3 regions of the Pseudarthrobacter sp. TE9888 genome follow, and region 2 is predicted to be linked to each of the others. Evidence: predicted binding sites of a transcription regulator. Region 2 holds the regulator's gene; each other region holds the start of a gene.
The links. Region 2 encodes HrcA, which represses chaperone genes, less so after heat shock. Its sites were predicted from a motif close to TTNGCACTCGNNNNNNNCGAGTGCNAA; they were not measured.

Region 1: the regulator HrcA is predicted to act here: its motif matches at 2,139-2,165, upstream of groL (chaperonin GroEL).
Region 3: the regulator HrcA is predicted to act here: its motif matches at 3,445-3,471, upstream of ACZ9J7_RS00900 (FmdB family zinc ribbon protein).

The regions. Positions count from the first base shown of each region.
Region 1 is NZ_JBWBRD010000002.1:2,264,312-2,271,714, reverse strand. Features, by position in the region: gene ACZ9J7_RS11215 (RNase H family protein) at 1-155, opposite strand, end outside; gene groL (chaperonin GroEL) at 326-1,960, opposite strand; gene ACZ9J7_RS11205 (ABC transporter substrate-binding protein) at 2,251-3,501, opposite strand; gene ACZ9J7_RS11200 (cold-shock protein) at 3,531-3,737, opposite strand; gene ACZ9J7_RS11195 (LytR C-terminal domain-containing protein) at 3,803-4,441, opposite strand; gene ACZ9J7_RS11190 (DUF3263 domain-containing protein) at 4,494-4,823, opposite strand; gene ACZ9J7_RS11185 (uracil-DNA glycosylase) at 4,956-5,726, shown strand; gene ACZ9J7_RS11180 (siderophore-interacting protein) at 5,740-6,579, shown strand; gene ACZ9J7_RS11175 (threonine/serine exporter family protein) at 6,587-7,403, opposite strand, start outside.
Region 2 is NZ_JBWBRD010000002.1:3,668,442-3,675,844, forward strand. Features, by position in the region: gene ACZ9J7_RS17480 (16S rRNA (uracil(1498)-N(3))-methyltransferase) at 1-572, opposite strand, end outside; gene dnaJ (molecular chaperone DnaJ) at 575-1,702, opposite strand; gene hrcA (heat-inducible transcriptional repressor HrcA) at 1,788-2,801, opposite strand; gene ACZ9J7_RS17495 (DUF3097 domain-containing protein) at 2,972-3,823, shown strand; gene ACZ9J7_RS17500 (DUF4870 domain-containing protein) at 3,945-4,355, shown strand; gene hemW (radical SAM family heme chaperone HemW) at 4,392-5,621, opposite strand; gene lepA (translation elongation factor 4) at 5,647-7,403, opposite strand, start outside.
Region 3 is NZ_JBWBRD010000002.1:82,024-89,426, reverse strand. Features, by position in the region: gene ACZ9J7_RS00910 (AAA family ATPase) at 1-2,271, shown strand, start outside; gene ACZ9J7_RS00905 (RcpC/CpaB family pilus assembly protein) at 2,283-3,005, opposite strand; gene ACZ9J7_RS00900 (FmdB family zinc ribbon protein) at 3,117-3,389, opposite strand; gene ACZ9J7_RS00895 (5-formyltetrahydrofolate cyclo-ligase) at 3,500-4,120, opposite strand; gene galU (UTP--glucose-1-phosphate uridylyltransferase GalU) at 4,254-5,159, shown strand; gene ACZ9J7_RS00885 (GNAT family N-acetyltransferase) at 5,164-5,784, shown strand; gene ACZ9J7_RS00880 (hypothetical protein) at 5,866-6,807, shown strand; tRNA gene ACZ9J7_RS00875 (tRNA-Ala) at 6,929-7,001, shown strand; gene ACZ9J7_RS00870 (nuclear transport factor 2 family protein) at 7,082-7,403, opposite strand, start outside.

The DNA of each region.
Region 1 (7,403 bases), 1.4 Mb from region 2:
CGCAGGAGATCCAGGACGGCCATCAGCTCCCCCTGGTTGTTGGTCCCATGGGGCCAGCCGCCGGCTCGCCAGCAATCGTCGTTCACATACCAGGCCCAGCCGGCCGGGCCGGGGTTTCCCAAGGCCGAACCATCAGCCGCTGCAGTAATCGTCACTGGTCCATCCTGCCAGAAGCGGCCGACACCCGGCCCCGCTCCCTCGCAAGAGTGTCCACCGGATGCCGTCCCGGCCCTCATCGGCTCCCCTGCCATAACGAAAATGCGGCCCCCTCCGAAGAGGGAGCCGCATTCTGCGGTTTGGCGGGCAGGGTCCCGGCCGGGGAGGCTTAGAAGCCGCCCATGCCGCCCATGCCACCCATGTCGTCGCCACCGGCGGGGGCTGCAGCCTTCTCCGGCTTGTCAGCAACCACTGCTTCGGTGGTGAGGAACAGGCCGGCGATGGACGCCGCGTTCTGCAGGGCAGAGCGGGTTACCTTGACCGGGTCGTTGACGCCGGCTGCCAGCAGGTCGGTGTATTCACCGGTTGCTGCGTTCAGGCCGTGGCCGGCGGGCAGGCCGCGGACCTTGTCGACAACCACGCCCGGCTCCATGCCGGCGTTGAAGGCAATCTGCTTCAGCGGCGCGTCGATGGCAACACGGACGATGTTGGCGCCCGTTGCTTCGTCGCCGGAGAGCTGAAGGTTGGCAAATGCCTTGGCGCCGGCCTGGATCAGGGCCACGCCGCCACCGGCAACGATGCCTTCTTCAACGGCAGCCTTCGCGTTGCGCACTGCGTCTTCGATGCGGTGCTTGCGCTCCTTGAGCTCAACCTCGGTTGCGGCTCCGGCCTTGATGACTGCAACGCCGCCGGCCAGCTTGGCCAGGCGCTCCTGCAGCTTCTCGCGGTCGTAGTCGGAGTCGGAGTTCTCGATCTCGGCGCGGATCTGGGAAACGCGGCCGGCGATCTGGTCGGCGTCGCCGGCACCTTCGACGATGGTGGTCTCGTCCTTGGTGACAACAACCTTGCGGGCCTGGCCCAGGAGCTCCAGGCCGGCAGTCTCCAGCTTGAGGCCAACTTCTTCGGAGATGACCTGGCCGCCGGTGAGGACGGCGATGTCGGCGAGCTGGGCCTTGCGGCGGTCGCCGAAGCCCGGAGCCTTGACGGCGACGGACTTGAAGGTGCCGCGGATCTTGTTCACGATCAGCGTGGCCAGGGCCTCACCCTCGATGTCCTCGGCAATGATCAGCAGCGGCTTGTTGGACTGCATGACCTTTTCCAGGACAGCAACCAGTTCCTTGACGTTGGAGATCTTGGAGTTGACGATCAGGATGTACGGATCCTCGAGGACCGTTTCCTGACGCTCAGCGTCGGTGACAAAGTAGGCGGAGATGTAGCCCTTGTCGAAGCGCATGCCTTCGGTGAGTTCCAGCTCCAGGCCGAAGGTGTTGGACTCCTCGACCGTGATGACGCCTTCCTTGCCCACCTTGTCCAGGGCTTCGGCGATGAGGGCACCGATCTCGTCGTCACCGGCGGAGATGGAGGCGGTGGCCGCGATCTCTTCCTTGGTTTCGATTTCCTTGGCGGAGTTCAGCAGTTCGGCGGTGACGGCCTCAACAGCCTTCTCGATGCCGCGCTTGAGGGACAGCGGGTCGGCGCCGGCAGCAACGTTGCGCAGGCCTTCCTTGACCAGGGCCTGGGCCAGGACGGTTGCCGTGGTGGTGCCGTCGCCTGCAACGTCGTCGGTCTTCTTGGCAACTTCCTTGACCAGCTCGGCGCCGATCTTCTCGTAAGGATCGTCCAGCTCGATCTCCTTGGCGATGGAAACACCATCGTTGGTGATCGTGGGGGCGCCCCACTTCTTTTCGAGGACGACGTTGCGTCCACGCGGGCCGAGGGTGACCTTAACGGCGTCGGCGAGGGTGTTCAGGCCACGCTCAAGGCCGCGGCGTGCCTCTTCATCAAATGCAATGATCTTGGCCATAACGGCAATAGTCCTTTCGGGACAGTCGTTAAGAATGAACCTTCGCTGCAGTGCCCGCGACGGACGATCCTTTGCCGGCGGCCTCTGTATGCCTCCGGGCGGGGATCTCACTGAAGTGAGGTGTTTCTTTCGCTCGTCGACCGCTGCCGTGCGCTGCCGGCCGGAACCAGGCGTTGCTTTAGCAGTCGGTGCGTCAGAGTGCTAAGTCAATAATTAGCACTCCCCAGGTGAGAGTGCAAGCGAAAAGACGCGTAACGCGCCGCAGGACGGGGCCGCTTCGCCCAGGGCGATCAGCCGGAGTGGCCCGACGTCTCCCGGCCGGACAGCGAGGGGTTGTTGTCAGCCCCGAAGGTGTACACGGAGAAAGCGGCTGAGGTGATGTCCCCGTTGGAATCGAAGGCAACCGGGCCCGATTCGCCGTCGTAATTGATGTCCGGGCTGCCCGCAAGGCCGCCGAGGCACTCCTTGTAGCTCAGGCAGGGAGCGGCCGGCGTGCCGGCACCGGCACCGGCACCGGAAGAAGCCGTTCCCCCGGAGACCGGGACCAGGTTCGCGGCAATGGAGCGTCCGGCGTCATCCTGGGCACGGGCCGCGGCGAGGGCCGCCAGCGTGACGGCGTCGTAGGTTTCAGCGGCGAAGGAGACATCCTTGAGTGCCGGGTCGACGGCCAGCAGTTTCGCCTGGAACGCAGCGCTGGGCAGCTGTCCGGGAACCACGGCGCGGGCGCCTTCGAGTGTCCTGGGTGCGAGCCCGGACCCGTAGCGGGCAAACGCGCCGTCGCTGAGGATGATCCGGGAGCCGGCAAGGCCTGCATTGTTCAGTTCCACCAGCGCGCCCTGTGCACCCTCGCGGGCAATCAGGACGACGGCGTCCGGTTTGGCCTTGGAGGCGGAGCGGGCGGCTTCCGCGGCGGCACCGGCCTTGAAACCGGCGCCCGGCAGGACCGTGAGTCCGGACCCTTTGGCTGCATCCGTGACGGCTGCCGAGAGGTCCTTGCCGTAGGTGCCTTCCTGGTACAGCACGCTGATCGTGGCGGCGCCGGCGTCCTTGGCAAGTTTGGCCAGCACGGGCCCTTGCGCGACGTCGGCTGCTGCGGTCCGGAAGTAGTAGCCGCCGCTGGCCAGCCCGGAAAGAGCGGCAGCGGTATTGGCCGGAGAGATCAGGGGGATGCGTGCACGGGACAGGATATCCGCCGCTGCCGGGGCATGGCTGGAGTCGGTGGGCCCGATCACCACGTCCGCTTTGGCGGCCGCCGCGTCGCTTGCCTGCTTGGCAGCGTCCTCGTCCGGGTGCACCGGAAGGAGCTCCACCGGCCGGCCTTTATGCCCGCCGGCGGCGTTGATGTCCTGGATGGCAAGCTTGGCGGCAGCCAGTTGCGGGGCGTTGAGGAAGGCGTTCTCACCGGCGTTGTCCAGGACCACGCCCACCCGGAGCACACCGTCGCCGGACGCCTCGGCCGGTTCCACCCTGGCGTTCCCGCCGGTGCCGGCGCATGCACCCAGCGAAAGGACAACTCCCAGGGAGAGCGCGAGGACCGGCATGACACGGCTTCCGGGACGCAAGGCGGGCATCACTGCGCGGGCCGGACGTTTTCCGCCTGCGGACCTTTTTCACCCTCGCCGACGTCGAGTTGGACCCGCTGTCCCTCGGCCAGGGCACGGTACCCCTCCCCCTGGATGGCGGACCAGTGGACAAAGATGTCGTCACCGGAGCCGTCAACGGTGATGAAGCCGTAGCCCTTTTCAGCGTTGAACCATTTGACGGTTCCCAGTGCCATGATCAACAACTCTTTCCATCGGGGGCCGGGTGGAGACCAGACCGGCGTAACGGGACGGTGTGCGGCTACCGGTAACCCGGGCCAAGGACCACGACGAGCGGTGCCTGGAACTCGGTGCTGCTCACAACGGTGGGGATATTCAGCAGCCCGGCGAGTTCCTGGGCGCTTGCCAGTTGCTGCGGGCCGGCATAGAAGATCACGGAGGACTTTTGCGGGGCGCCGGACCAGTTGCCCACCGGGCCGAGCCGCCAGCCGTCCGCCTGGACCGTCCCGCCTACCCGGCTGGCCAGCCCGGCCGTGCCGGCGGCGTTGTAGACAGCCACTGCCTGCGTCCTGTCGACCACGGCCTGCTGGGTGGCCGAGGACGTGGGCTCTGGCTCACTGCCCTGGGTTGGCCCGGCAGCGGCGGACGGCGTGGGCGTCCCCGTTGCGGCGGAGCCGGCAGCCTGCGTGGCCGTGGGCGTGGATCCGGTGCCGGGCAGCGGGGCTGACTCCACGCTTGCGGAGGCCTGGCTCGCGGTGGCGTTGAAGCCGAGTTTGGGAAGGATCAGGAAGGACACCAGCCCAATGGCAAGGGCTGCCATTCCTACCGCCAGGATGGGCCAAAGCCGTACCCGGGACGGGGCCGAAGCCGTCCGGTGGACACCTTGTCGCGACGCGGCCTCGGGGACCTTGTCGAATTCATCGCGGGCGTATCTGGTCATGGTGGAAGGACATCCTTGTTGATTGCGGCTGTTGTCCCGGCCTGGGGCGTTCTTAAGCGTCGGATCCCAGGCGCCGGGCAGTACGCGCACGGTGGCGCGACGTACGTAGTCTACGCAATCTCTTGACCAGCATGGGATCGTGGGCCACGGCGTCCTCGCGGTCGATCAGTGCGTTGAGGAGCTGGTAGTAGTGGGTTGCGGAGAGGTCAAAGAGGTCGCGAATGGCCTGTTCCTTGGCTCCCGCGTACTTCCACCACTGCCGTTCCAGGGCCAGCATCTGCTGTTCGCGCTCTGACAAGGAGGACTCGCGGAGGATGAAGTCCGCCAGGAGGGACTTCCGCGGGTCCTGCTCCGGCAGGTGTTCCCGGGCCGGTTCCGCCACGGCGCACTCCTTCGCTGGTTACGGTCAATGTCTTACCCCTATGCTAGCCGCCGAATAACAGCGGTGTCATTCGGCTGCGGCCGCCGCCACCGCATGATGCCCGGCTCCACATGTCCCTGCGACAATGGAACGATGGTTGAATCGGATGCGCTGTTTGAGCTCCAGCAGGACCCGGCGGACACGCTCAGCTTTGCCGGCCTGGCAAAGCTGCCGCTCGCGGAGCTCATGGCACCGGACTGGGCCTCGGCGCTGCAGGGCGTGGAAGCCCAGCTGCGGAAGGTGCTGGCCTTCCTGGCAGGCGAGGAGGCGGCCGGGCACCAGCTCCTGCCGCCGCCGTCGAACGTCCTGCGCGCATTCCGCCAGCCGCTCGCCGGCGTGAAGGTCCTCATCGTGGGCCAGGACCCCTACCCCACGCCGGGACACGCCGTCGGCCTGTCGTTTTCCGTCGACCCACGCACGCGCCCCCTCCCCCGCAGCCTGATGAACATCTACCGGGAGCTGGAATCCGATCTGGGCATTCCCCCGCGCATCCATGGCGACCTGTCGGCGTGGACGGACCAGGGCGTGCTGCTCCTGAACCGGGTCCTTACCGTCAGGGCGGGCGCGGCCGGCTCACACCGGGGCAAGGGCTGGGAGGAAATTACGACGGCGGCAGTCACCGCGCTGGCCGCACGCAAGGCGCCGGACGGGTCGGGGTTGCCCTTGGTGGCCCTGTTGTGGGGCAAGGAGGCTGAGGCGGTCCGGCCACTCCTTGCCGGCACGCCGGCCGTCACCAGCGCCCACCCCAGTCCGTTGTCCGCGTCCCGCGGGTTTTTTGGCTCGAAGCCGTTCAGCCGCGTGAACCAACTGCTCCGGGACCAAGGGGCAGCGGACGTAACCTGGGAACTCCCGCCGCTGCCCTAGCTAGGCTTGCCCTATGAGCAATGTCCCCGCCGCCACCAGCGCAACCAAGAAGAGCCGTCCGCAGGTCAACCTCACCGTGCTGCGCAAGGAGCAGCTGTCCCCGCACATGGTCCGGGTGGTGGCCGGTGGAGAGGGTTTTGGCGATTTCGTCAACAACGGGTTCGTTGACCGGTACGTCAAAATCATCTTCCCGCAGCCGGATGTGGAATACCCCTCCCCCTTGGATCTGGAGGTCGTCCGGGAAACGATGCCGCGCGACCAGTGGCCCTTCACCCGCACGTATACGGTGCGCTGGGTGGACCCGGAAACCCGGGAACTGGCCATCGACTTCGTGGTCCATGGCGACGAAGGGCTCGCCGGTCCCTGGGCGGCCAAGGCCCAGCCTGGCGAGACCCTGACGTTCACCGGTCCGGGCGGTGCGTACAACCCCAATCCCGGGGCAGACTGGTATCTCTTTGCCGGTGACGAAGCGGCGCTGCCCGCCATCGCCGCCAGCATCGAGGCCCTCCCGGCGGGGGCAACCGGCCTTGCTTTCCTGGAGGTCGGCTCCGAAGCCGACATCCAGCCCCTTTCGGCGCCTGCGGGACTGCAGGTGACCTGGCTGCCCCGCAACGGCACGCCGGCCGGTTCCAGCGACCTGCTGGTCAACGCCCTGGCGGACGCGGAATGGCCCAGCGGCACCGTGGACGTCTTTGCGCACGGTGAACGCGGCTACATGAAGGCGCTGCGGGAGGTCCTGTTCAAGCAGCGCGGCCTGGAACGCCGCCAGGTGTCCCTCTCCGGCTACTGGGCCCAGGGCCGGGTGGAGGACGTGTTCCAGGCTGAGAAGAAACTTCCGGTCGGGCAGATTTAGCTTGTTGCTAGCGGCGGCGCGCCCGGCGCCGCTCGTTGCTGGCAAGGCTGCGGGTCAGCGGACGCGCCAGCACGTCGCCCAGGACGATGCCCCCTGCCGTGCCCAGCACAATGGCGCCGGCACTGAGCATCCCGCCGGCGCCCGCCAGGACCTCGGATTCCTCAACGGTGAGCACATACATTGACCGGAATATCGTGAGGCCAGGCAGCAGGATCAGCGCCGCGGGCACTGCCACCACGAGCTGCGGTGCACCCATGCGCAGTGCCACCACCCGGGCCAGCAGGCCAATGATGACGGCGGCGATGGCAGGGGCGAACCGGTCACCGATACCCAACAGCCCGCAGCCGAGCAGCACCAGGTAACCGGCGACACCCACCGCTGCCGTGGGCAGCAGCAGCTTCCAGGTGGTCTGTTCCGTGATGCCGATAGCCATCACGGCTGCCGCCACGAAGAGAATGAGGACCCAGAGGTCGTAGGCGGGCGGGAAAGTCTGGGTGACGTCGATGCGCTGCAGCCCGGTCAGCTCCCCCACGACAAAGGCAACGGCAATTCCTGCCACGATGGCGCCGAAGGTCAGGAGGGTGGACAGGAACCGGCCCGCCGCGGTGACGGGGAAGCCGTTGATGGCGTCCTGCACGGAGGACACCAGGCGGCCGGTAGGCAGGAGCAGAAGGATGCCGCCCACCACCACGATTGATGGTGACGTGGTGAGCCCCAGCTGCCATAGCAGCAGCGCCAGGATGGTGACCACAAAGGAGCAGCTGGCGGTGATGAAGAAGTCAGGGACCCGCCAGCGTCCCAGCTGCCGGGCCAGCAGGCTGATC
Region 2 (7,403 bases):
TGCCACTCCTGAAGGACAGCACGCAGCGGGCGCACAGCGTCTTCGTGGAGGATGACCGCCAGGTCAGCGGCCGCCACGGCAGCGGAGAGCCCTGCCGTTTCAACCGCAGCCCGGACTTCGGGAATCCAGGCCCGGCGCGCCTGTTTCGCGGCCGCCGCCACGGCAGATTCCCACTTCGCATGGGCGCGGGCGGCCCTGTCGCCCTTCCAACGGACGATCGACCGTTCGGACTGCCACGGTACGACGGCGTCGATCCCCAGTTCCGTGGCCGTCTCGATCGCCAGCTCGTCGCGGTCACCCTTGGCCAGCGCCTGGACCAGTACCAGCCGGACGTCCGGCCTTTCATCCGTGGCCACGGCGCTGCATTCCACTTCGAGACCGGAAGGGGCAGCTGCGACGACTTTTCCGGTCATGCGGGTGCCGGCGCCGTCGACGATGTCCACCGGCTCTCCCGGCGACAGCCGTTTGACCGTCACGGCGTGGCGTGCCTCAGAACCGTCCAGGACAAAATGGCCGCCAGGGACCATTCCGGCCAGCGAGCCGGCGGGTGTGAAGAAGACGGGATTGCTCACCGCTACAGGTTACCGAACCGGTCCCGGAGCTTGGCGAACATGCCACCGCTGGCGGCGAGCTTTCCCTCGGTGATCTGTTCCCCGCGAAGCTTGGCGAGCTGCCGGAGGAGGTCCTCCTGCGCCGGGTCGAGCTTGGCCGGCGTGTCCACCTGGAGGTGGACCTTCAGGTCCCCGCGGCCGTAGCCGCGCAGGTGGGTGACACCCAGGCCGCGCAGGGTGATGATCTCGCCGGACTGGGTTCCGGGCTTGACGTCGATGTCCTGGGTGCCGTCGAAGGTTTCCAGGTTGACGTCGGTGCCCAGGGCGGCGGCAGTCATCGGGATGTGCAAGGTGGCGTGAAGGTCATCGCCTTCCCTCACATAGGTGGCGTCATTGTTGACGCGGATTTCCACGTACAGGTCGCCGGCGGGGCCGCCCGCAGGTCCCGCCTCGCCCTGCCCCGAGAGCTGGATCCTGGTTCCGGTGGCCACGCCGGCGGGAACCTTGATGGTCAGCGAACGCCGGCTGCGGATTCGGCCCTGGCCGCTGCATTCGTTGCAGGGGTCCTTGATGACGGTGCCGAACCCTTCGCAGGTGCCGCAAGGGGCCGCCGTCATGACCTGGCCAAGAATGGAGCGGACGGCCCGCTGGACCTGGCCGCTGCCGCCGCAGATGTCGCAGCGCTCGGGGTGCGTGCCGGGCCGGCAGCAGGATCCCTCACAGGTGGGGCAGACGACGGCGGTGTCCACTTCGAGCTTCTTGTTCACGCCGAACACGGCGTCGCGAAGGTCGATCCGGACGCTGATGAGGGCGTCCTGGCCGCGGCGGACGCGGGAAGCCGGGCCGGAGGTGCCCCCGGCGCCGAAGAAGGTGTCGAAGATGTCCTGGAATGCGAAGCCCTGGCCCGCGTAACCGGCCCCGCCGAAGCCGTTGTCCGTGCCGTTCTCGTTGCCCGTGGTGTCGTAGATCCGGCGCTTCTGGGGGTCGGAAAGGACCTCGTAGGCGTGAGTTACTGCCTTGAAGCGTTCCGAGGCATCCTCACCGGGGTTTACGTCCGGGTGGAGGGTGCGGGCCAGTTTGCGGTAGGCCTTTTTGATCTCTTCGCCCGTAGCTTCGGGTGAGACTCCAAGGACGTCATAGTGGCTGCTCAAAGTTCGTATCTCTTCCTTGTTGTACTGCGTTCAGTCGGGCGCCCGGCTCTTTGTTCCCGGCCGGAGAATGCTCCGGCCGCGCGGGTCAGGGCCCCAAAATCCTGGAAAGGTAGCGGGCCACTGCCCGGACGGCGGCCATGGTGGTGGGGTAGTCCATCCTGGTCGGGCCGAGGATCCCTACCTTGGCGGCGCTGTCCGGGCCGTAGCCGGTGGCCACTACCGAGGCTTCGGCCAGGCCGTCGTAGGGGTTCTCCCTTCCGATGCTGACGGCAACGCCGCGGTGGTCCTGTGCCATCTCGCTCAGCAACCGCAGCATCACCACCTGCTCCTCAAGGGCCTCGAGTACGGGGCCGATGCTGAGGGGGAAGTCCACGTTGGACCGGGCCAGGTTGGCTGTCCCGGCCATGACCATCCGGTCCTCCCTGGTGTTTTGCGCCAGCCCCTCGAGGCCAAGTGCCAGGGCGTGCGCAGCCTGGCGGTGTGCCTGCGCCGTGCCCGCCACGACGGAAGGAAGGGCCGTGGCAAGCCGGCTCAGCGGCGTCCCGGACAGTGCGGCGAGGAAACGCGTGCGGAGTGCTGCCACGGCGTCGTCGCCCAGGTCCTGGCCGACGTCGATGACCCGCTGCTCCACCTTGCCGCTGTTGGCAATGAGCACCACCAACACCTTGCGGGGGGCAAGCAGCACGAATTCGATGTGGCGCACCAGGGCCTTGCTGAGGTGCGGATACTGGACCACAGCCACCTGGTTGGTCAGTTGGGAAAGCAGCCGGACAGTACGGTCCAGGACGTCGTCGAGATCGTCTGCGCCTTCAAGCAGGGACTGGATGGCCCGGCGTTCGGCTGCAGAGAGCGGCTTGACCGCCGAGATCTGGTCAACGAAAAGGCGGTAGCCCTTGTCCGTGGGAATCCGCCCTGCACTGGTGTGGGGGGCCGTGATTAATCCCTCGTCCTCAAGGGCCGCCATATCGTTCCGGATAGTTGCGCTGGAAACCCCAAGATGGTGCCGCTCAACCAGGGCCTTCGACCCGACCGGCTCGCGGGAGTGGACGTAATCCTCCACGATGGCCCGCAGCACTTCCAGTTTGCGTGGCTCGCTCACTCTCCACCTCCATCCACGGTGCGGGGCCCATGCCCCGCCAGATGCCACCTTGTTAGCACTCGACATGCCTAAGTGCTAACAGTCTATTATGCCTTGGCCCGTTGTTAGCATTGGTACCGCTCCGGGCGAAATTCCGGTGCGGAGGACCTAGCGCTAGGCGGATCGAATCCATGGATTACCAAAACTGGGGGCCCCGCGGCATATCCGCCCCGGCCAAAGCGGAATTGCCCGAGGTGCCGGTGGAGCGGGGCATGGTGCTGGAGGACGTGCAGTCAGGCTGGGTGGGTGCCGTGACGCGGGTGGAAAAATCCGGAGGAATGCACGTGGTTGCCCTGGAGGACCGGCGCGGGAAGTCCCGGTCCTTCAAGCTGGGTTTCGGTTTCCTCCTGGAGGGCCGGCCCATCAGGCTCGTGCCCCCGGCACCACGTCCGGCTGCCGGCGGTCCGGTCGCCGGCAGGACGGCCTCCGGTTCTGTCCGGGTCGCCGGCCAGCGGGCCCAGGTGGCCAAGGCAAGCCGCATCTGGGTGGAGGGCAAGCACGACGCCGAACTGGTGGAAAAGGTCTGGGGCGACGACCTTCGGGTAGAGGGCATCGTCGTCGAACCCCTGCACGGCATCGACGATCTCGCCGCGGCGGTTGCCGGCTTCAACCCCGGTCCCGGCCGGCGGCTCGGCGTCCTCGTGGACCACCTCGTTCCGGATTCGAAGGAGTCCCGCATCGCCGACGCCGTTATGGCCTCCCCCGGCGCGGCCGGGAATGTCCTGATCGTGGGACACCCCTACGTTGATGTCTGGCAGGCTATCCGGCCGGCGGTGCTGGGCATCGACAAGTGGCCTGCCGTGCCCCGTGGACAGGACTGGAAGACCGGGATCCTGAAAGCCTTCGGCTGGCCGCACGCCACCAAGGAAGACATCGGCCTCGGATGGCAGAAACTGCTGGGTACCGTCCGCACATACGCCGACCTGGAAGCATCGCTGCTGGGGCGGGTTGAGGAAGTCATCGACTTCCTCACCGTGCCCTGAAGGGCGGACACTGCCCCCGGAGCCAGTATTCTTGATAGTGCAATGCCGGCTCTCCCAGGGGTATTGCACACCGCACCCGTATTTGACGTCAGCACCACTTGCATCTCCGAAGGAACAGACTGTGGCAGAAAACGCACGTGATCACAGGGACGGCCAAGGCCGCTCCGAGTACCATGGCGTCCCCGCCAATGCCCTGCCGCTCACGGCCAGCGAGGACCGCCAATGGGCCACGCTGGCACATTTCGGCGGGATCCTTGGCTGCGTGCCCTCGCTGCTGATCTACCTGATCTTCCGCGACCGCGGGCCGTTCACCGCGCAGGAATCCAAAGAGGCACTGAACTTCAGCCTGCCCCCCACCATCGCCGCCGTCCTGGCCAACATCCTGGTGTTCATTCCCTACGTGGGCAACATCTTCGCCGTGATCGCAACCCTGATTTGGGTCGCGCTGACCTGTTTCTCCGTGGCCGCAGGGATCCACGTCAACAAGGGCCAGCCGCACCGCTACCAGTACAACCTGCGCTGGATCAAGTAGCGGAGCGGGCCCTCCCCTTGGACGCGCCGGCGGCCGTCAGTCCGGAAGGACGCGGCGGACCACGGCGTCCGCCAGGAGCCTGCCCTTCAGCGTAAGGACAAGGCGGCCCTGGAAAGCGGCGGCCGGCTCCACCAGGCCGCCAGCAATGAGCCCGGCAACCTGGTGCCTGCCCCCGGCGCTAAGGGCCGAAACCTCAAGGCCTGACTGCAGGCGCGCCTCCAGCATCACCCGCTCCATGTTCCTGGTTTCGGCGTCAAGGGTTTCCCGGCCCGCCGCAGGCGAATGCCCCTGGGACAGGCGGTTGGCATACGCGGACGGGTGCTTCACGTTCCACCAGCGCACCCCGCCCACGTGCGAGTGCGCGCCGGGGCCGATGCCCCACCAATCGTCGCCACGCCAGTAGGCCAGGTTGTGGCGGCACGCGTGCTCCGGACTCCGCGCCCAGTTGCTGACCTCATACCAGCCGAGCCCGGCGTCGGTGATGAGCTGGTCGGCGAGTTCGTACTTGTCGGCGTGGTCGTCGTCGTCAATTCCCAGCACCTCGCCGCGGCGCATCTGCGCGGCCAGCTTGGTGCCGTCCTCCACAATCAGCGCGTAGGCGCTGATGTGGTCCGGCTGGTAGGAGAGGGCAGTCTCCAGGGAGTGGCGCCAGTCGGCCAGCGACTCCCCCGGCGTCCCGTAAATCAGGTCCAGGCTGACATCCAGCCCGGCCTCCCGCGCCCACTGCACCACCTGCGGAACCCTGCTGGGCGTATGGGTGCGGTCCAGGACCTTCAGCACGTGCGGGACTGCGGACTGCATGCCGAAGGAGACCCTCGTGAAACCCGCCTCCTTGAGGATGGCGAGGGATGCGGGGGTGACCGAATCGGGGTTGGCTTCCGTGGTGACCTCGGCGCCGTCCTCGATGCCCCACCGGTCAATGGCGGCGCGAAGGATCAGGGCGAGGTCATCGGCCGGAAGCAGGGTGGGCGTGCCGCCCCCGAAAAAGACAGTGCTGAGCTTGCGTTCCGGCAGCCCGGAACGACTCATCACCTGGGCGGCCAAGGACACTTCCGACACTGCGGTTTGCGCGTAGGCATCCTGCGACGCGCCGCCGCCCAGTTCCGTAGCGGTGTAGGTGTTGAAATCGCAGTACCCGCAGCGCACCGCGCAGAACGGAATGTGGACATACAGGCCAAAGGCCCGGGCCGCCGCACCGTCCGCTGCCTGGGCAGGCAGCAGACCGTCCGACGGCGCCGGGTCGCCGAGGGGAAGTACGCTGGGCATCAGCGGGTCCCCTGCTGCGCGGTGGTCACTTCTTCTTGGCCTTGTCCTTCGATTCGTCGGTGGTGAGGGCGGCGATGAACGCTTCCTGCGGAACCTCCACCGTGCCCACCATCTTCATGCGCTTCTTGCCCTCTTTTTGCTTCTCCAGCAGCTTGCGCTTTCGGGAGATGTCACCGCCGTAGCATTTGGCCAGCACGTCCTTGCGGATGGCCCGGATGCTTTCGCGGGCAATGATCCTGGAGCCAATGGCCGCCTGGATCGGCACCTCGAACTGCTGCCGCGGGATGAGTTCGCGGAGCTTGCCGGTCATCATCACGCCGTAGGCGTAGGCCTTGTCGCGGTGGGTGATGGCGCTGAAGGCGTCCACCTGTTCGCCCTGGAGCATGATGTCCACCTTCACGAGGTCGGCGACCTGCTCGCCGTCGGCCTTCCAGTCCAGGGAGCCGTAGCCACGGGTCTTGGACTTGAGGATGTCGAAGAAGTCGAACACGATTTCCGCCAGCGGCAGGCGGTACCGGATTTCCACCCGGTCCTCGGAGAGGTAGTCCATGCCGCCCATGACGCCGCGGCGGGACTGGCACAGTTCCATGATGGCCCCGACGAATTCGTTGGGGGCCAGGATGGTGGCCGAAACCATCGGTTCGCGGACCTCGGCGATTTTGCCCGTGGGGTACTCGCTGGGGTTGGTCACGCGGACCACCTTCTTGTCCTCCAAAGTCACCTCGTATTCCACGTTCGGTGCCGTGGAGATCAGGTCGAGGTTGTATTCCCGCTCCAGGCGTTCGCGGGTGATCTCAAGGTGCAGCAGGCCGAGGAAGCCGACTCGGAAGCCGAATCCCAGTGCGGCCGAGGTCTCCGGTTCGTAGACCAGTGCTGCATCGTTGAGCATGAGCTTTTCGAGGGCGTCGCGCAGCACCGGGTAGTCGGCGCCGTCCAGCGGATACAGGCCCGAGAACACCATGGGTTTGGCGTCGGCGTAGCCGGGCAGGGACTCGGCCGCCGGCTTGGCAAGGTTGGTGACGGTGTCGCCCACCTTGGACTGCCGAACATCCTTTACGCCGGTGATCAGGTAGCCCACTTCGCCCACGCCGAGGCCCTTGGAGGGTGTGGGTTCCGGGGAGCTGACGCCGATTTCGAGGAGCTCGTGCGAGGCCCGGGTGGACATCATCTGGATGCGTTCACGGGGGTGGAGCATGCCGTCCACCACGCGCACGTACGTCACCACGCCCCGGTAGGTGTCGTAGACCGAGTCGAAAATCATGGCCCGGGCCGGCGCGTCCGGATCGCCCGTCGGCGCCGGCAGGTCGCGGACGATCTTGTCCAGGAGCGCCTCCACGCCAACGCCGGTTTTGCCGGACACCCGCAGCACATCCTCCGGGTCGCCGCCGATTAGGCTGGCCAGTTCCGCTGCGTACTTTTCAGGCTGCGCCGCCGGCAGGTCGATCTTGTTCAGGACCGGGATGATGGCGAGATTGTTCTCCATGGCCAGGTACAGGTTCGCCAGCGTCTGGGCTTCGATGCCCTGGGCCGCATCGACCAACAGAATCGCGCCTTCGCACGCGGCCAGCGACCTGGACACCTCATAGGTGAAGTCCACGTGACCGGGGGTGTCGATCATGTTCAGCGCATAACTGACGCCGTCCACCTCCCACGGCATGCGGACGGCCTGGGACTTGATGGTGATGCCGCGTTCGCGTTCAATGTCCATCCGGTCCAGGTACTGGGCCTTCATGTCGCGCGCCTGGACCACCCCGGTTGACTGCAGCATGCGGTCAGCGAGGG
Region 3 (7,403 bases), 3.6 Mb from region 2:
CAGCTGGGGGAGGCGCTGCGGCATACGGAGGACGGCGGGGCACTTTCCACCGTTCCCTACGGGCAGCTGATGGAGCGCCTGGAACGCCTGGTAGCGGACACCGACACGCTGAAGACCCTGCCCGAGCGCACGCTCCTCATCGAGAACATGCGCGAACACGGCCTGGGAGAACTCCTGGCCGACCTCGCGGAACGCGAAGTTCCGGAACGATCCGTTGCCGCGGAGCTGGAGCTGGCCTGGTGGCAGTCCGCCCTGGAGGCGATGATCAGCGGCGACGACTACCTGGCCATGTCCGACGGCGACGCACTGCGCCAGCTCGAGGCAGAATACCGGCTGGCAGACAACGCGCACATTGCCAGCGGTGCCGCCCGGTTGCGGTGGGACCTGGCGGAACGGTGGCGCACGGCGATCGCTGCCCAGCCGCGCCAGGCAGACCTCCTGCGCAGCCTGCTCAAGGACGGCCGGGTCTCCCTGCCGTCCCTGACGGCCCAGGCACCGGAGCTGATCGGCACCCTGGTCCCGGTCTGGTCGGTCAGCCCTTACCTGATGACCGGACTGCTGCCGGCTGAACAGCATTTTGACGCCGTCGTCATTCTTGACGCTGAAGCAACTTCCCTGCAGGCTGTCCTGCCGTCCATTGCCCGGGCGCGGCAGGTGATTGCGTTCGGCGATCCCCGCATTGCTACGCCGCGGACGTTCACCGTAGGGGTGGAGCGGCTGGCCGCCGGAGAGTCCGCCCACCACCGCGTCGAGAGCGCCTTCACCGCGCTCTCCGCAGTGCTGCCGGTGTGGCGGCTCAACGTGGTGTACCGCGCAGTGGACGAGGACCTGGTCCTGCAGCTCAGCAAGAACTTTTACGACGGCGGCCTGCGCCGGCTGCCCGAAGGCCAGTCGGCCACGGGCCTGGACCGGTCGCTGCTGGTGGAGTACCTGCCGGACGGTACCGGCCTTCCGAGCGCCGACCACGAGGGCGTGGAGTCCGTGGTGGCGGAGGTCAACAGGGTAGTGGAGCTGGTGTTCGAACATGCCCGCCTGCGCCCGCGGACCTCCCTGGCGGTTGTTACTGCCAGCCTGCGGCACGCCGCCAGGATCGGCGAGTCCATCAGGCTGCAGCTGTCCAACCAGCCGGGGCTTGCCGGGTTCTTCGGCGCGGGCCCGGAATCCTTCCGCGTAGTGGACCTGGAACGCGCCCAGGGCCTGGTCCGCGACCACGTCATCTTCTCGCCCGGATTTGGGCGGACCCCGCACGGACGTGCGCTCCACAACTTCGGGCCGCTGTCCGCTGAAGGTGGCCGGGAGAAGTTCGCCCTGGCCATGACCCGGGCCCGCCGTTCCCTGCACGTGCTGACCTGCTTCCGGCCTGAAGACCTGGACCACACCCGGCTCACCCACGGCGCGGTGGACCTGTACGCGCTCCTGGACCGGGAAATCTCCGGCAACACGGACCTTGGTACCCCGGCATCCCGTGCTGCCGCCAGTGAACAGGCACTTGGCGCGGACCCGTTGGTGGCGGATCTGGGCGACCGCCTGCGTGCGCGTGGCGCCAGGGTCTGGCACCAATACGACGGTGCCATTGACGTGGTTGCAGCCGCGGACCCCCTGAACACGATGGGCCAGGATGATTCGGACATTCCGCGGCCCGTGGCTATCGAGTCCGACGGAACTGCGCAGTACCGCACCATGAGCGTGCGTGAGCGCAGCAGGCTGCGCCCGCAGCTGCTGGAACGCCTCGGCTGGCGGTACATGCCGCTGTGGACCATCGAGGTGTTCACGGACCCCTCGTCCTGCGCGGACCGCATTGCCGGCTACCTGGGCCTGGAAAAGATGGTGCTGCCGGGCCGTGCCAGCCAGTCCGTGGGGTTCCTTGACGATGACGTTGACCAGGCGCTCAATGGAATTGACGCTGCGCCGGCGGCGGGAGTTTCCTATCTGCCCCGGGATTCCGGTGCAGCACGTGACGGCGACGGTGGACGCCAGGAGACGGACCCCATGACTAAGGAACAGAAGCCTGCCGACGGCAGGCCTGAAGACAACGGCCGCGAGGAAGACATGCGCCAGGACGAGAACGTGAACGGACAGCAGGTAACAGCAGCTGATGGAGACGTCCCTGCCGGCCCGGCTGAAGGCACCCCGGTGTCCCGGACGGCTCCGGCCGGTACCGGAGCAGTCCTGCCCACCAAGGCCGCGGAGGACGACGCCCGCAGCTGGGGTGACCGCGATGATGACCACGACGCGTGGCTGAAGGAACAGAAGCCGCCGCACTGGGGCTGACCGCCGCCAGGTCACTGAGGGCCGACCAAAACAAAGAACAGTCTGCCTTGGGTGGAGGCTCCGGCCAGGCGGGATGACTGTTCTGCCGTGGCTGCCACCACGATGAGGCCGTCTGTCTCCGTGGTGCCCAGCCATTGTCCGCTCTGGCCGCCCTTGTTGGAGGTCCACAGCACCGGGACGGCGGACGCCAATACTTCGGAGGGGCCCTGCTGGTCGAACCCGTTGGCTGATGTAAGCACCACGTTGACCAGCTGGCCGGGGGAGACAAGTTGGATGGACGAGGCGTCGGCCATTCGCAGTGGCACCGCGGCAGATCCCGGCGGCGTACCTGCCAGGAGGCCAGGGCCTACCAGTTGGGCATCGGATAAAAGTTGGCCCTTGCGCATCGGGGCGGCCAGCTGCTTGCCCTTGGCGGAGGCCTCATCCTGGAGGAAGCCGTCGGCGACCATGCCCGGCGGCACCTGGACCCGCGCCACGTCCGCTTCGGTCACCGCTGTCCCCGCAGGCAGATCGCGGGCAGCGGCCAGGGCAGTGGCTGTCGCGAGCGGAGCGGGAGTGAGCTGCTGGACGGCGATCGCGGCGGCTGCGGACAGCAGCAGGGCAGCGGCAAGCCTGCGGTTGCGGCTCAGCCAGGCGGCGAGCCGGGCTGCGGGCGGACGTTTCCTGGGGCTGCGGCCGCCGGCGTTCGTGGGATACCTGAGGCCAGCGGGGCCACGGCGGGGAAGGATGGGCATGCGCCCACGCTAACTGGGGGCGTACGCGACAGGGACCCGGGACGGCGGCTATGTGGACAAAAGCGGCCGGCGCTGGAACGCGCCGGCCGCCGTCGTGAAGACTATGTCCGTTTAGCTCGCGGCAGCTGCCGGCGCCGCAGCGGCGGGGGTGGTGGCGGGTGCGGACGGAGCCGCAGCCGGAGCGGGGGAGACGGAGCTGCCCTTGGAATCGCGGGAGTCCGTGCGGTAGAAGCCCGAACCCTTGAAGACCACGCCAACGCTGTTGAACTTCTTGCGCAACGTGCCCTGGCATTCAGGGCAGGACGTCAGGCTGCTGTCCGAGAACGACTGGACGATGTCGAAGGCGTGGCCGCAGTCCTTGCAGGCGTAAGCATATGTTGGCACTGGTGCTCCTCCTCTTGGGCAAACGAGAGGTCCCGTGCTGCCGCGTGGTAAACCATTAGCAGTCGCAGGGCCTGAGTGCTAATTCTATCACTGCGCCGCCAGCCCTGTGCTCAGGCCGCCCCCAACAGGGTCCGGTGCCCGGCAGGCGAAAGAACGGCCGGAACAGGGCGGTCGAACTCCTCTGCCGGAATGGTGCCGGCGGGCAGTAATTCATCGTCGTAAATAACAGCGGACAACGGGATTTCCTTCCCGGCCGTGGCCAGGTGCCCCAGGAATTTGTCGTAGTACCCGCCGCCTTGGCCAATCCTGTTGCCGGCAAGGTCCACGGCTGTGGCCGGAATGAAAAGCACGGACGCTTCCCCCGCGGTTTCGGGTCCGTGGCGTTGCCCGGTGGGCTCCAAAATAGGGGCATACCTGCTGCGTTCGAAGCCGGTGTCCGGCTTCCAGAACACCCAGCTCAGCTCCCGTGCGGGTTCGCATACCGGCAGCAGGACCTTGTGCCCGCTGCGGTGCAGGGCGTTGATCAGCGGCAGGGTGGGTGGCTCCTGGCCGACGCCAAGGTAGACGCACGCGATGCCGGGGCGACCGTCAGTCACCGATCCCGCCCACGCGTCGCCATGGGTGGCCAGTGCCAGGCCCGCCGCTTCAAGCTGCGCCGGCGCAAGGCCTGCCCGCCTGCGGCGATGACTGGCCCGGATCCCGTCCTTGATGGCGTTCGTCTCCTGCAGCATGCTGTCCTTCCTGCGTTGCCCGGTGGTCCGCAGCCTGCAGCCAGGGCAGTCCGGGTGCCGGCCTGTCGCGCCGGTGGTTACTGAAATAGCCGGTGGTTACTTAAATACTTGACGCTGACGTTAGATTAGTCCGGTGAACACCAGTAATCCCAGAGTCCGCAAAGCCGTCATTCCCGCAGCGGGCCTGGGCACCAGGTTCCTGCCTGCCACCAAGGCGATGCCCAAGGAAATGCTTCCCGTCGTGGACAAGCCTGCCATCCAGTACGTCGTGGAGGAAGCCGTCCACGTGGGCCTTAGTGACGTGCTGATGATCACCGGCCGCAACAAACGGGCCCTCGAAGACCACTTCGACAGGGTGCCGTCCCTCGAATCGGCCCTCCAGGACAAGGGCGATACCGAAAAGCTCGCGTCCATCCAGGCAGCCAGCCAGCTCGGTGATATCCACTACGTGCGGCAGGGCGATCCGCACGGACTGGGGCACGCCGTGCTCCGGGCAAAGCAGCATGTAGGCAATGAAGCCTTTGCCGTCCTGCTGGGCGATGACCTCATCGATGCCCGTGACGAACTCCTCAGCACCATGATTGACGTGCAGGCCCAAACGGGCGGCTCCGTCGTCGCCCTCATCGAAGTGGAACCCTCCCAGATCAGCGCCTACGGATGCGCGGACGTCCAGGAGATCGACGGCGAAGACTACGTCCGGGTCAACCGGTTGGTGGAGAAGCCCTCGCCAGAGGAAGCGCCGTCCAACCTTGCGCTGATCGGCCGCTACGTCCTGCACCCTGCGGTGTTCGAGGTCCTTGAGCACACAAAGCCGGGCCGTGGCGGCGAAATCCAGCTGACGGATGCCCTGCAGGAACTGGCTTCCGGTGACGGCGAGGGTCACGGAGTGTACGGCGTGGTGTTCCGCGGACGCCGCTACGACACCGGCGACAAGCTGAGCTACCTCAAGGCCTGCGTCCAGCTGGCCATCGACAGCGAGGACCTGGGCCCGGGCCTGCGGGAATGGCTGCCGGGCTTCACCGCCAGCCTTTCCCGGTAGCGCCGTGCGCACTGGACCCATCTGGCCGGTTACCCTCGAGTGCGGCGACCTGGTCCTGCGGCCCATCCGCTACCGCGACAAGAAAGAGTGGAGCGAAGTGCGGTACCGGAACAGCGAGTGGCTGGCGCCGTGGGAGGCTTCCAACCCGGACCCGGGCGGTGGACTCCCTGACTACCGGCACATGGTCCGGTCCCTCAATATCCAGGCCGCCCAGGCCACCGCGCTTCCCTTCCTCATCACCGAGTGGAGGCCGGGCCTGCGGAACCCGGCCATCGTGGGCCAGCTGACAGTGTCTTCGATCGTCTGGGGTTCAGCCATGATGGCCACGTTGGGGTATTGGGTGGACCACTCCCGGGCGGGACGGGGGATAGCCCCCACATCCGTGGCGCTGGTAACCGACCATTGCTTCCGGGCACTCGGCCTGCACCGGATGGAAATCAATATCCGGCCCGAGAACGGCCCGAGCCTGCGGGTGGTGGAAAAGCTGGGGTTCAGGGACGAGGGCTACCGGCCCCGCTTCCTGCACATCAACGGCAAATGGGCTGACCACCGTTCGTTTGCGCTCACCTCCGAAGAGGTCCCGGAGGGCCTGCTGGGCCCATGGCTGGCATCGCACCGGTCATAAATCCAACGGATTGCCTACGCGGACACGACACACCGTAGCTAATGCGGCCTGAGCAGGCATGATGCTCATACGGTTTTGAGTGTGGACTTCCCCCTTAGCAGCTCAGTGATCCTTGTGGTTGCCGTCGCGCTCTGGATTGTATGGGTTGCCCCTTACGTCCTCCGGAACCGCCGGCACCAGTTCCAGCCCGCCGTCGATTTCCTGGCAGACGCCCCCGCCGATGAGAGGCCGGACCCCCAGTCCGGCCTGGTCCTAAACGTCGCCGCCCAGCAGGAGAAAGCCATGGAACCCAGGAAGAGTGCCGCATCCGGTGCCGGCACTGCAAGCACCCCACCTGCGGCGCCGTTCCGCATCCGCTACGGACGGACTTCCTTGGCCCTGGTGGGGCTGCTGTCACTCGTCACCGCCTTTATCTCCGGCGTGATGCTTCCTTTCGGGTTCGGTTCGCCCGCCCTTCCGCTCACCTGCACCCTGCTGACGGTTGCATCCGTGGCACTGCTGCGTTGGCTCGCCATCCGTGACCGCAAGGCGAAGGTGGACGCCGCCTTCCGCTCCGCGATGAGCGCCCCGGTGCACCGTCCGGACACCGTCGAGGCAATCCCGACGAAGCCCGAAAGTGCCCCCACACGGCGTGACAGCCCGCTTTTCGACGCCGAGGCCGGGGAGCCGAAGGCCAAGCCCCTGACCGCAGTGGAGCTGCGGGAAGCAGCCCTCGCCGTCGCCATCGCGGCCGGCGACACCAGCGCGGCCACATCCGCACCTGCCGCTCCCGTGAGCACCCCGTGGGAGCCCGTAGAGGTCCCCAAGCCTGTCTATGTGGAGGCTCCCAAGGCCGAGCGTCCCGAACCGAAGCCGCTCGAGCTGCCGGAAGCACCAAAGGCAGTGGGCAAGCCCTCGCTGAAACAGGGCGCCACTTCCGCCCCGGCTGCTGAGGCAGCGGCCGCAACGGAAGCGCAGCAGCTGTCCAAAGCCCAAAGCGCCCTCAGCAACCTCGACGACGTCCTGCAGCGCCGCCGCGCATAGGGTTATGGGGTGCCGCCCGGCGCCCCTGCGCGTCAATTGGCGTTGGGCTGCGAAAATTTGTAGCCTAGGGACACCGGTTCCGCACCGGCGGGCAACGAGCCCGTTGGACGCGGATACGCCCGGGGCTATAGCTCAGTTGGTAGAGCGCTTCGTTCGCATCGAAGAGGTCAGGAGTTCGAATCTCCTTAGCTCCACTTTCCTTCAGCGGTCATGGACCGCAGCGGTATCCCGGCCGGCGAAAGCCAGGCCATCGCCGTAACTGCCGTCCAGGGTCTCAGGACCAGAATTCGGATGCCTGGGCCGTGTCCTCCGCGATTTCCAGGGCTTCAGCCACCTTGCCGCCGGAGATGGTGAACACAATGACGGACCGCTGGTCCAGCGACCTGCCATCGCGCTCGGCGTGGTTGGACTGCACTCCGACCGTGTATCTGTCGCCGGCGGCAACATCCTCCAGGGTTAGTTTGAGCGAGCCCTGGGACCGCGAGAACAGCTCACCGAAGTAGGCCAGGATTTCCCCGACGCCCTTCTTGTCTCCGGACAGACCGCCGGTTCCACTGGTATGCCAGGCGGCGTCATCGGTGAACAGCTCCTTGAGC